Regions from separate parts of the Pantoea sp. YU22 genome, predicted to be linked through region 4. Evidence: predicted binding sites of a transcription regulator. Region 4 holds the regulator's gene; each other region holds the start of a gene.
The links. Region 4 encodes LexA, which represses DNA repair genes until DNA is damaged. Its sites were predicted from a motif close to TNCTGTATGTACATACAGNA; they were not measured.
Positions count from the first base shown of each region.

Region 1: a site for LexA is predicted at 1,683-1,702, ahead of umuD (translesion error-prone DNA polymerase V autoproteolytic subunit). Genes of this name have one in related genera too.
Region 2: a site for LexA is predicted at 1,661-1,680, ahead of dinG (ATP-dependent DNA helicase DinG). Genes of this name have one in related genera too.
Region 3: a site for LexA is predicted at 1,613-1,632, ahead of dinB (DNA polymerase IV). Genes of this name have one in related genera too.

Region 1 is NZ_RYDU01000019.1:31,386-34,593, forward strand. Features, by position in the region: gene silP (Ag(+)-translocating P-type ATPase SilP) at 1-721, shown strand, start outside; partial or broken gene EKL29_RS19790 (DNA polymerase V subunit UmuC) at 871-1,149, opposite strand; gene umuD (translesion error-prone DNA polymerase V autoproteolytic subunit) at 1,158-1,580, opposite strand; gene EKL29_RS19800 (DUF305 domain-containing protein) at 1,994-2,344, opposite strand; gene EKL29_RS19805 (heavy metal sensor histidine kinase) at 2,492-3,208, opposite strand, start outside.
Region 2 is NZ_RYDU01000001.1:129,280-132,487, reverse strand. Features, by position in the region: gene dinG (ATP-dependent DNA helicase DinG) at 1-1,635, opposite strand, end outside; gene EKL29_RS00655 (LacI family DNA-binding transcriptional regulator) at 1,818-2,801, shown strand; gene EKL29_RS00650 (inositol monophosphatase) at 2,925-3,208, shown strand, end outside.
Region 3 is NZ_RYDU01000003.1:37,840-41,047, reverse strand. Features, by position in the region: gene EKL29_RS06880 (NADP(H)-dependent aldo-keto reductase) at 1-357, shown strand, start outside; gene dinB (DNA polymerase IV) at 524-1,576, opposite strand; gene dpaA (peptidoglycan meso-diaminopimelic acid protein amidase) at 1,876-2,622, shown strand; gene EKL29_RS06865 (class II glutamine amidotransferase) at 2,593-3,208, opposite strand, start outside.
Region 4 is NZ_RYDU01000002.1:453,345-456,552, reverse strand. Features, by position in the region: gene plsB (glycerol-3-phosphate 1-O-acyltransferase PlsB) at 1-496, opposite strand, end outside; gene EKL29_RS06575 (diacylglycerol kinase) at 624-992, shown strand; gene lexA (transcriptional repressor LexA) at 1,099-1,713, shown strand; gene dinF (MATE family efflux transporter DinF) at 1,835-3,157, shown strand.

The sequences.
Region 1 (3,208 bases), on a different contig from region 4:
ACGGGTTATTATTGGTAATGAGCTGGCCATGCAGGATAACAGTATCGTTATTGATAACCAGAAGACCACTGCGGATGCCTTGCGCAGGGAAGGCGCAACCGTTATCTATGTGGCGAAAGACGGGCAGCTTGCCGGCCTGATCGCTATTTCGGATCCCCTTAAAGCAACCACGCCCGAGGCACTTAAGGCCTTACGTGGGGCGGGTATCCGTATTGTCATGCTGACAGGGGATAACCAGCTTACTGCTGAAGCCGTGGCGCATAAGCTCGGAATAGAAGAGGTCGAAGCCGGGGTTTTACCTGATGGTAAAAAAGCAGTGATTAGTCGGCTGAAAGCAACAGGCCATGTGGTGGCGATGGCGGGTGACGGCGTGAACGATGCACCTGCACTCGCGGCTGCTGACGTGGGGATTGCGATGGGTACGGGGACTGACGTGGCAATAGAGAGCGCCGGCATCACGCTTCTTAAAGGTGACCTGATGATGCTGAACAGGGCTCGCCATCTGTCCGAGATCACCATGAAAAATATCCGGCAGAATCTGTTTTTTGCCTTTATCTACAATGCCATCGGAGTGCCCGTGGCCGCAGGTCTGCTTTATCCGGCGTATGGCATATTGCTCTCGCCGGTAATTGCGGCAGCGGCTATGGCCCTTTCTTCCGTCAGTGTTATCGTTAATGCGTTACGTCTGAGAAGTATCAGGCTCGGCAAAGAAGGGCATTAATTAGTGCGCATTTGCTGACAGAAGGAGACCGTTATGAAAGTACCACTTATGCCGAGGTTGCAGTAGTCGAGCTCGCGGCATTTGTGCTTTTACGTTAGCACTGCTCACATCTGGTCGGCTACTGGGCTTATCTTTTACTGCTGATCCGGGGGGGATATTTCTTCCAGCGCCATCATTACGCGCTGGCTGAGGCTGTGATAAAGCCCGTAATTTGAGCTGAACACGTAAACCCGTTCCTGAAAATTCTGCGTCTTAATCTGGAACCATGTGGTGCCCATTTTTATTCCCAGCGCTTTTGCGCCAGCGCTGCGGGCGAGCACGCATCCATCATTGTTACTCAGCACCACCACAGGCTTCCCCCTCAGGTCGGGGCGGAATAAGGCTTCACAGCTGGCATAAAACGAATTTACGTCGGCAAGGCCAAACACAGGCATAGCTACCTCCGGCGTGCGCGCGTGCTGTTAAAAAACCATGTGACCACGCTGAGCAGCTGCAGCTCTTCAGGATAGATAATGGAATAAGACGGATTCATTGGCAGAAGTGCGAGCCGCGGGAACAGCTGAAGACGTTTGACTGTGAACTCACCATTTACCTCAGCAATAACGATATCCCCGTGGGTGGCTTCCTCTGCGCGATCAACCACCATGACGTCGCCATCACACAATCCCAGATCGCGCATACTGTGTCCGCTGGCACGTACGAAGAACGTTGATGCTCGTCGGCGTATGCAAAGCTCATTGAGATCGAGTTCTTTCTCCACGTAATCCTGAGCAGGGGAGGGGAAGCCAGCTGCGCAGGGCTCCGCATAGAGCGCTACGCGGACAGGCGGTGTGAAGACCGGTGGCCAGAGTAAGGTCAGGCCCTGTGCATAACGGCCCGGTTCATAATCCCGGCCCCCGGATGTACTGCCGTATAACGGTAATTGCGTTTGAACAGACCATAGAAATCCTCCTCTTAATTATACTGTTTATGCGCACAGCATTAATGAGGCAGTTTTATCTGGCAAGCAGAGCGAAACGGCTGCAGGCATTTAACCTGCTCATCTGTATGAAGGGTGACCGCTTTATTTCTTTTTGGCGCTGAACATTCACACACCATAAGCAAGTGGGGCAAATGTACGCAAGGCCCGGCGGTGTCTTGCATACCCTGCAGGGTAAACGATCAGGTTCTGATTCTGAGGTATGTGAGAACAAAAAAAGCAATGACTCGCCAGGGCGAGCCACTGAAAGACAGGAAGGTAACTTATACGGCGCATATACTGACGGTGAAATGTTACTTTTTAAGCCAGTTTTCCATCTGCTTTATCTCTTCTTTCTGAGCACTGATAATATTTTCAGCCATTTTTTTCATCTCAGGGTCTTTGCCATATTTGAGTTCTGTTTCAGCCATAGCGATCGCCCCCTTGTGATGCTCAATCATGCCTTTTGCAAAGGCCCTGTCGGCATCCTTGTCTTTTACCGCGTTCATCATGCCGTCATGCATCTGCTGCATACCAGACATGTAGTCCTTTGACGCCGGGGACATGTTCATGTCATGCGACATTTTCATATCCGGCTTCTGGGCCATAACGGCTGCCGGCAGGGCAAGCATCAACGCAGCCAGTGTCAGAGAAAATTTCTTCATGATTCGTTCCTTCTCAGCATCAGATAAAATCAGGGTTTCAGATCGTCATCAATTATCCCTCCACTCTTTTCGGAAGAGTCTACTGATGCAGATCAGAGAGTTGTCGTTACAGGTATAAGTCTGGAACAAAAAAGCATAAGCGCAAAGTCAGGCTGCTGGCAATTCCACCGTAAAGGTTATTAACTCGCCGTTCATCACAGCCTGTAACGAACCATTGTGTGCCTGCAGAATGGATCGCGTGATTGAGAGACCGAGCCCTGCACCGTCCGTATTATGCTGACGTGACGTATCTGCCCGGTAAAACCGGTCGAAAAGTCTTGTAATATTTTTATCAGTGATGACACGGGTGCGGTTCGATACGTGTATATAAGCCAGCGTTTCCCCCTGCTCTGCGCAAATCAGGATCTCATCGCCCTCTAAAGAATATTTTATTGCATTTGTTATGAGGTTACTCAGCGCCCGCCGAATCATCAGCCGGTCACCGGCAAAGCAGGCATCGCCCTCAAGATTAAGGGATTTTCCATTTTCAGCTGCCAGGGGTTCAAAATACTCAATCAGCTCGGTAATTTCAGTATGTGCCATGATTGTCTCCTTTTTGAGGGAGAGAAGGCCATTATCTGACTTAGCCAGGAAAAGCATATCGCTGCTCATTCTGGCAAGCCTGCCCAGCTCTTCTAGATTGGAAAAAAGGATCTCCCTGTAACTGTCAGCATCACGCTCCCGTGACAACGCGACCTGCGTCTGCATCATCAGATTGCTGACAGGGGTGCGAAGCTCGTGAGCAATATCCGATGAAAATTCGGACAGACGCCGGAAGGAGCTTTCGAGCCTCTCCAGCATGCTGTTGAACTCTGCAACCGTAGG
Region 2 (3,208 bases), on a different contig from region 4:
GCCGCTGGCGAACAGCACCAGCACGCCTTTATGCTGCGCCTTTTCCATCTGCTGACGGAAAAAGGCTGCCATCTCGGCGATATGCTCCGCTTCGTTAGCCAGCAGCGGCTCATAGCGCATCTGCGGGATCACCAGCTTGCCCTGTTCGACGTGGTTGAACGGCGAGTCGAGCGCCACGAAACGATCGCCTGCTTTTTCGTTCAGGCCCGACATCTCCTGCAGGCGACTAAAGCTGTTAAGCGAGCGCAACGTGGCGGAGGTCACCACAACATGGGGGATTTTGCGCCATAACAGTTTCTCCAGCTGATCGCTGACGCGGATGCCGGCGCAGTGAAACAGCAGATGCGCCTGCCCCTCGCGCAGCTCGCGCGTAATCCACTTGGAAACTGGCGCGCCCGACGCTTTCGGCATCGCCGCCAGCCGCCACAGTTTGCTGACCGACTCAAACCAGCCGAACTGGCGGTTAAGCTGCAGCAAATTACGGTGCAGACGCATCAGATCGACGCTGCCGGTCTGCTCGCTGAGGGCGTTGATCAGCCCTTCCGCCAGCCCGCGCAGCGCGTCGCTCAGCTTAAAGAGGCGCGCGCAGAGCGCCAGCAGCTCTTCGGGCAGCTCGCCCAGCACAAAGCGAAACTCGCCCGGCTGATTATCGGCGGGCAGCAGCGGATTGAGCGCCTGGCTCAGGGTGGTCAGCAGCTCGCGCAGTTCGTCGCAGTGCGCTTTAAGGCGCTCCGGGTTGCTGAGCGGCGGCGGCGATTTCGGGCGCATCTGCGTCATAATGCCCTCCACCAGCCGCACAAAGAGGTCAAGCTGCAGGCTGCTCCAGCCCGGCGTGATATCCGCGCTCATTTCCAGCGCGTCGCGCGCCACTTCGGGCAGATGGTGTCCTTCGTCCAGCACCAGCATCAGATGCTTCGGCGGCGGCAGCACCGACTCGTTTTCCATGGCCGCCATGACCAGCGCATGATTAGCCACCACCACATCCACCTGTTCGATTTCGCGGCGGGCAAGGAAGAACGGACATTCACGGTACCAGCGACAGTGCGCGCCGAGGCAGCTCGCTTTGTCGGTAGAGAGGCGCTGCCACAGGCTGTCGCTGATGTTCTCTTCGCTGTGATCGCGCAGCCCATCCCAGGCGTAGCTGCCGAGCGATTTCTCCAGGCGGGCGCATTGCGTCTGCTCCTCCTGCGTGCTGCTGACCGCCTCGTCGTCGAGATAGAGCAGCAGATCGCCCTGGTGATCGTCACTGGCCGCCAGCGCCGCCAGGTTGCGTGGACAGACGTAGCGTCCGCGTCCGAACGCAGCGGTAAAGGTGAGATCGGGTATGATCTTTTTCAGCAGCGGCAGATCTTTGGTAAATAACTGATCCTGCAGCGCCACGTTGGCGGTGCTGACGATCAGCCTTTTCTCTTCGGCGCGACTCGCCGCAATGCCGGGGATCAGGTAGGAGAGCGTTTTGCCGACGCCGGTCGGCGCTTCAATCGCCAGGTGGCGCGCATCGTCGCCCGCCAGACATTTCGCGACTTCGGCGATCATCTGGCGCTGCGGCGCGCGAGGAATAAAGTCCGGCACCTGCTGCTGTAGCGCCTTATACCACTGCGCTATCTGGCTTTTTATTGCTGCTGTCAGGGCCATAATCATTTACCGCGGGGTGAAAACGGCCTGTATTTTTACACAGTAATCCGCCAGCGTCAGCTACAGGCCGCATTTTTTCGCGCCGCCTCGACGTCTCCGTATAACGCCTTTCTGCTGAAGCGCTGGATTCTGCGGCGGCAGATGCATAAGCTAAGGCCCATTCTTTCGGACGCAGGTGCGGCATGAGCGAAAAGAGTAAAAACTGGGTAAAAGCGGAAGATGTCGCCCGCCTGGCAGGGGTCTCACGTTCTGCGGTGTCGCGCACCTTCACGCCCGGCGCATCGGTGGCGGAAAAAACGCGTCAGAAGGTGCTTGCCGCCGCAGAAGAGCTGGGCTATCAGGTCAATATCATCGCCCGCGCCATGAATACCGGCAGCAGCAATTTTATCGGCATCGTAACTGCAGGCTTCGATAACCCTTTTCGCAGTAAACTCCTCGCGCCGCTCGTGCATCAGCTGGCGCTGCATGGCCTTATCCCGCTGCTGATGAATGCGGACGATCCGCAACAGCTGGCGCCCTCGCTGAAACAGTTGCTGAGCTATCACGTCGCTGGCGTCATTATCACCTCAGGCGCGCCGCCGCTCTCGCTGGCGGAAGAGTATCTGGCGCGCAAAATCCCTGTTACGCTGATAAATCGACATGCCGATTTAGCGGGCTGCGACCGCGTCGCCAGCGATAACAGCCAGGGCGCGCACCTGATTGCGCAGCACTGCACAAATCGCGGCTGGCGAAAGATAGGTTTTATTGGCGAAGATGCTCACCATTTTAGTACCAGTCAACGCTATCAGGCGCTGAAAAAATTACTGGGCGATCGCCTTGTCGCTACGCGATTTTTCCCTGGCGGCGGCTATGAGGCCGGACGCGCTGCTGCTAGTGAACTGTGTGAAGAGCAGCCCGATCTGGAGGCTCTGGTCTGCGCTACCGATATGCTGGCGCTGGGGGCTATCGACGGACTAAAGGCTCATGCTTCGCGTCCCGCCGTTACCGGCTTCGATGATATTCCTCAGGCGGCATGGGATCCGTATCAGCTAACAACCGTTCAGCAGGATACTGCGCTCCTTGCCCGGCATGCTGTGGATCTGCTGCTCACGCGCATCGCTCAGTTCGATCTGCCGCCGCGCCAGCGCGCCGTACCCGTGAAATTAATCGTTCGACGCAGTGCATAATGGAAGATTCATTTTATGCGGCGTCGGTCACAGACTAATCGATTACGCCCCTTCACACTCATGCCAGCCCTGCGGGGTTAATTTTTTCCCTTCAAATGCACACGTGTGCAAAAAGGAGTGTTGATGCATCATTCTGACAACAGTGAACGGTTAAACCGTTACCGCTTTGCCTGCGAGCTGGCGGAAACAGGCGGCAGACTCGCTTTCCAGTACTACCAGAAACGCGAAGAACTGCCTGTCGATCATAAGGGCGAGGATGCGCAGGATGTCGTCAGCCTGGCCGATCGCGAAGTAGAAGCGCTGGTGAAATCACGTATAGCGCAGAGCTTTCCTGAAGATGGTTTTTTAGGTGAGGAAAGCGGATTCGCTCAAGATGGGGCGCGGGTGCTCTGGGTGGTGGATCCCAT
Region 3 (3,208 bases), on a different contig from region 4:
GAACTGCTGGCTTACTCCAGCCTCGCTTTCGGCACGCTGAGCGGCAAGTACCTTAACGGCGCTAAACCGGCCGGCGCGCGCAATACGCTGTTCAGCCGCTTTACGCGCTACAGCGGCGAGCAATCGCAGCAGGCGGTCGCGGAATATGTGGCGCTGGCGCAGAAACATCGGCTGGATCCGTCGCAGATGGCGCTGGCCTACGTACGTCAGCAGCCGTTTGTCGCCAGCACCCTGCTGGGCGCGACCACCCTTGAGCAGTTGAAGATCAATATCGACAGCTTTAATCTGACGCTGAACGAAGAGGTGCTTGAGGAGCTGGAAGCGATTCACCGCCGCTATACCTATCCGGCACCTTAACGGCTAGCTTGCTTAGCAAGCGGGTAGCCTCGCCCGAAGAGCAAAACGGCCCGCGCCACGAACTGGGCGGGTCAAGGACTCAGGGATGACGAACGGCAACGTTGCGGTTGGTCGATGCTACCTGCGCTGGCACCGTTCACAATGCCGCTGGTCTTGCCCTTTGTCATTACAGCCCCAGCAGCAGCTGTCGCTCAAGCTGCGGGTCCAGCAGCGTCACATGCAGCCCCACCAGCCGCACGCCGCGCCCGGCGCGTCGCTCATCCCAGGTCTTACGCGCCACCGCAATCAGATCCTCTTTATTCAGCTCCGGCCAGATATGCTCCTGGGTCGTCAGCTGGAAATCATTGAACTTGAGTTTAACGCCCTGCCGCGCAATCTGTTTGTCGGGCCGCACCTGAGTCAGGCGGCGCTCCAGCTCCGCATAAAGAAAATCGATAATCTCCAGGCAGGCTTCCCAGCTGTGAATATCTTCCGCCAGCGTCCGCTCGACGCCGACGGACTTTCGCTCGCGCTCCACCACCACGCCACGCTCGTCAATACCGTGGCTGCGCTCCCACAGCACGCGGCCAAACTTGCCGAAACGCTTGAGCAGCTGCGCCACGTCCGCTTTCTGCACATCGGCGCAGGTATGCAGCCCCATCTCTTCCAGCTTCTTTGTCGCCACCTTGCCGACGCCCGGAATTTTCGCCAGCGGCAGCGACAGCAGAAAGCCGGGCATCTCCTGCGGCGTAATCACGTACTGCCCGTCGGGCTTGTTGAGATCGGAGGCGATCTTGGCGAGAAACTTAATCGGCGCGATGCCGGCCGAGGCGGTCAGCCCCGTCTCGCGCTGAATAGTGGCGCGGATCTCACGGGCGATCAGCGTGGCGGAGCCGTGACAGAGCGGGCTGTCGGTCACGTCCAGATAGGCCTCATCCAGCGACAGCGGTTCGATTAAAGGGGTGTAGCGCAGGAAAATATCGCGGATCTGCTGCGAGGCCTCTTTATAAGCGTCAAAGCGACCCGGCAGAAGTTTCAAATGTGGGCAGAGCTTCAGCGCCATCGCGGTGGGCATCGCGCTGCGTACGCCGAATTTGCGCGCCGGATAGTTCGCCGTGCTGATCACACCGCGTCGTTCCCGGCTGCCGCCAATGGCGATAGGGATATTGCGCAACGCCGGATTGTCGCGCATCTCCACCGCTGCATAGAAGCAGTCCATATCGACATGTATGATTTTCACGCTTGCCCGCCATCAGGTTTTCGCCACACCTTATGATACTGTATAGATGTACAGATGCAAAAGTGCCGCCGCACCTCCACTGCTTCGGGCGCGTAAGAAAGCGGGCCTTAACGCAAGTTGCCATTAAAGTTTACAAATTTCTGGCCGTCATACCTTGAGGAAAACGCGAATTTACCCAGCGGCGTCTTGATAAAAAAACAGACAATGCTAATGTTGCGCTGCGGTAGCGGAGTTTTCCGATAATGCAAGTCTGGACGCGTTTCGCGTCACCGTTCTTCCTCACTCAAGGTATACACAGCATGGGCAAAATCGCACTTCTGTTTGCGATGATTTTGATGCCAGCCCTCAGCATGGCAATGACTCCCGAGCCGACGCAGCAGATGTCGACGCCGGTGAGTAAAGAATTAAAGAAACAGCTACTTGGCACGCCGGTTTATATTCAGATCTTCAAGGAAGAACGCACGCTGGAGCTCTATGGCAAAATCGGCAACGAATTTCGCCTGCTCGATACCTACCGCATCTGTAACTTTTCCGGCGGCCTCGGACCGAAGCGCCGTGAAGGGGATTTTAAGAGTCCGGAAGGATTTTACAGCGTCAGGCTAAACCAGCTTAAGCCGGACAGCCGCTTTTATCGCGCTATCAACGTCGGTTTTCCTAACCAGTACGATCGCGAACACGCCTATACCGGCAACTATCTGATGATCCATGGCGACTGCAAATCGATCGGCTGCTACGCCATGACCAACGCCTATATGGATGAGATCTTCACTTACGTGAACGCGGCACTGCGTAACGGCCAGGCGCAGGTTAATATCAGCATCTTCCCGTTCCGCATGACCGACACAAATATGCAGCGTCATCGCTACTCTACCTACGCCAGCTTCTGGCGCGAGCTGCAGCCGGGCTACGCCTATTTTGAGAAGTATCATCAGCCGCCGACGGTCAACGTCGCCAGCGGCAGCTATGTGATGAACAACAGCAGCCCGGTGATTGTTAATCCCGAAGCCGCGTCTAAATCATTCCTGGCGCTCTCCAAGGCAGAATAACGCCCACTCGCCTGGCACGATGCGGTGCCAGGTTTCATTTCCCGTCAGCGGCTGCGTTGCAATCACCGTCACCACATCGTTGGCGGTGGTGTGCTGCTGGAAATCGATCTCGACGTCCTGATCGAGCAGCTGCGCTTTGCCGAAGGGCGCGCGACGCGTGATCCAGTAAAGATTGGTTGAGCAGAACGCCATCAGATAGCGCCCGTCCGACAGCAGCATATTAAACACCCCTTTCTGCCGCAGCTCGCCCGCCAGTTCCGCCACATAGCGAAACACGGCTGGCCAGTTGGCGGGCGTGCGCGGATAGCGCGTCGCCAGCTTATGCAGGAGCCAGCAGAACGCCTTCTCGCTGTCGGTTTCACCGACCGGGCGATAATGGCCGGTTTCCAGCTGACGATAGCCTTTTAGCTGGCCGTTATGTGCATAGGTCCAGTTGCGTCCCCACAGCTCCCGGGTAAAGGGATGGGTATTTTCCAGCGAAACCGGCCCGCGATTCGCCTGGCGAATATGCGCCACCACTGAATGGGACTTGATCGGGTACTCCTGCACCAGCCGCGCGATGGGCGAGTTATAACTCGGCAGCGGA
Region 4 (3,208 bases):
CAAAGCTGTCGCGGCCGTGCCAGACGATGGCGAAAAACTTCTCTACGCCGTTAAGCTCGCGCAGGTGCGGCGTATCGTCGCCCTGAACTTCACGACCTGGCGCACGGCCGAACATCACCGAGACCGGCAGCATCTGGATATCCAGATGTGGATTATTGCGGTGCAGATCGAGATACTCGTGGAAAATTTTCACCGATTCCGTGTTCGGCCCGAAAGCGGGGAACACGCGCGGGCCATTGTGAATAAACACGTGGCGCGGCAGCAGCGTGCCGTCAATTTCCAGCGGCACCAGCGGATCGGGCAAATTATGCTTCAGACACTGCTGACGCAGCGTCAGCAAATCCGCCTTGGAATCGTATGGCAGCACGTACATAATCGGCCGCGTCGGATCGAGTCCATGTTCGGAAACGGGATCGGCCGGAATAGCCTTAGTTTTTACCAGAACGGAAAGTGGTAAATTCAACAATTTATAATAGAGTTTACGCCAACCTGACATAGACAACATGAAGCCTCTTGTTAGCAAAGCGCCGCAAGCATATCAGAAAGTGCTGCGAAGATCTGTGTGGTGCCAAACGCACCTGGCCCAGACATTGACGTCAAACAACTAAAAGGGTTCCCTCGCAATGGCAAGTAATACCACCGGTTTGCTCAGGATTGTGAAAGCGGCAGGCTACTCCTGGCAAGGGCTGCGCGCCGCCTGGCAGCATGAGGCCGCGTTTCGTCAGGAAGCCACGGCCGCCATCATCGCCGTTATCATCGCCTGCTGGCTGGATGTCGATACCGTCGCGCGCATCCTGATGATCGGATCGGTGGTGCTGGTGATAATCGTCGAGATCCTTAACAGCGCGATTGAAGCGGTGGTCGATCGCATTGGTCAGGAGCGTCATCCGCTGGCCGGACGGGCGAAAGACATGGGCTCAGCCGCCGTCTTGCTGGCTATCATACTGGCGCTGTTTGTCTGGATCGCGCTGCTTTGGTCCCATTTGCGCTAGGCTTTCCACAATTGCCCAAATGGCTGTTATTTCCCTGGGTTTTGGTTTTCATTTCGCCAATACCTGTATATACTCACAGCGACTGTATAAACAACCAGGGGGCGGGATGAAAGCATTAACCACCAGGCAGCAACAGGTTTATGACCTGATTCGCGACCATATTAACCAGACGGGCATGCCGCCGACGCGTGCGGAAATCGCCTCGCAGCTGGGGTTCCGTTCCCCCAACGCCGCCGAAGAACATTTGAAAGCGCTGGCACGTAAAGGCGTTATCGAGATCGTCTCCGGCGCATCACGCGGCATTCGCCTGCTGATGGAAGAGGAAGAGTCTAACGGGCTGCCGTTGATCGGCCGCGTCGCCGCCGGTGAACCGCTGCTGGCGCAGGAACATATTGAAACGCATTACAAAGTTGATCCCGACCTGTTTAAGCCTTCTGCTGATTTTCTGCTGCGCGTCGCGGGAATGTCGATGAAAGATATCGGCATTATGGATGGCGATCTGCTGGCGGTACATAAAACGCAGGATGTGCGTAACGGCCAGGTCGTAGTGGCGCGCATCGATGACGAAGTCACGGTAAAGCGCTGGAAAAAGCAGGGCACCGTGGTGCATCTGCTGCCGGAAAACAACGACTTCGAGCCGATTATCGTCGATACCCGCACGCAGTCGCTGACCGTTGAAGGTCTGGCGGTGGGCGTGGTGCGCAACGGCGAGTGGCTCTGACCGGTTGCCTTCAGACGCCTGTATCGTTTCGTCAGGCGTCTGTACGATAAGCTGTTAAAGCGCTCTCAATGCGGTTAACGCCGCTCCTTTCTGTTTTACGTTTTCAGGCATGGACCGGCTGATGCGTCTCTTCTCTACAGACGACCGACACCTCTGGCGGCTGGCGCTGCCGATGATCCTTTCTAACATTACCGTGCCGCTGCTCGGCCTGGTGGATACCGCCGTTATCGGCCATCTCAACAGTCCGGTTTACCTTGGCGGCGTGGCGATTGGCACCACCGCCACCAGCTTCGTCTTTATGCTTTTCCTGTTTCTTCGCATGAGCACCACGGGCTTTACCGCTCAGGCCTTTGGCGCACGCGACCCGCAGGCGCTGGCGCGCGCGTTGACGCAGCCGCTGCTGATGGCGCTGCTTGCTGGCGGACTGTTTGTGCTGCTGCGCGATCCGTTAAGTTCGCTGGCGAGTCGGCTGGCGGGCGGCAATCCGCAGGTGCTGGAACAGGCCGCGCTCTTCATTCATATCCGCTGGCTTAGCGCGCCGGCGACGCTGGCGAACATGGTGATCCTCGGCTGGCTGCTTGGCGTGCAGTATGCCCGCGCGCCGGTTGTGCTGCTGGTGGTGGGCAACGCGGTAAATATCCTGCTCGATCTCTGGCTGGTGCCGGGGCTGAAGTGGGGCGTCGCGGGCGCGGCGACCGCAACGGCGGTGGCGGAATATGTCACGCTGGCGGTAGGGCTGGCGATGGTGTGGCGCGTACTGAAAATACGCGGCATCTCCATGGCGATGCTGAAACAGAGCTGGCGCGGCGATATTAGCCGTCTGCTGCGTCTCAATCGCGACATTATGCTGCGCTCGCTGTTGCTGCAGCTCTGCTTTGCTTCGCTCACCCTGATCGGCGCGCGTCTGGGGCCTGAGATCGTCGCCGCTAATGCCGTTCTGCTGATGTTTATCACCTTTACCGCCTATGCGCTCGACGGTTTCGCCTACGCGGTGGAAGCTGTCTCTGGCGAAGCCTACGGCGCGCGCGACGGCGACAGGCTGCTGGCTGTATGGCACGCCGCCTGTCGTCAGGCAGGAATGGTGGCGCTGGCGTTCGCGCTGATTTACGCGGCGAGCGGCGAAGCTATAGTGGCGGCGCTCACCTCGCTGGATTCGCTGCGGCAGCAGGTGGATCGCTATCTGTTCTGGCAAATCATCCTGCCGCTGGCGGGGGTGTGGTGCTATCTGCTGGATGGCCTGTTCATCGGCGCAACGCGCGGGCGAGAAATGCGTAACAGTATGGCGGTTGCCGCGCTCGGCTATTTCCTGACGCTGCTGACCTTGCCCTGGCTGGGTAACCACGGTTTATGGCTGGCGGTGACGGTCTTTCTCGCGCTGCGCGGCGTCTCGCTCTGGCTAATCTGGCGGCGTGAATGGCGTCTAAACCGCTGGTTTAGCTGCTAATTAGCCTCTGCGCTCGCGTCTGATTTACGCCTCGTTAAACAGATTATTCTG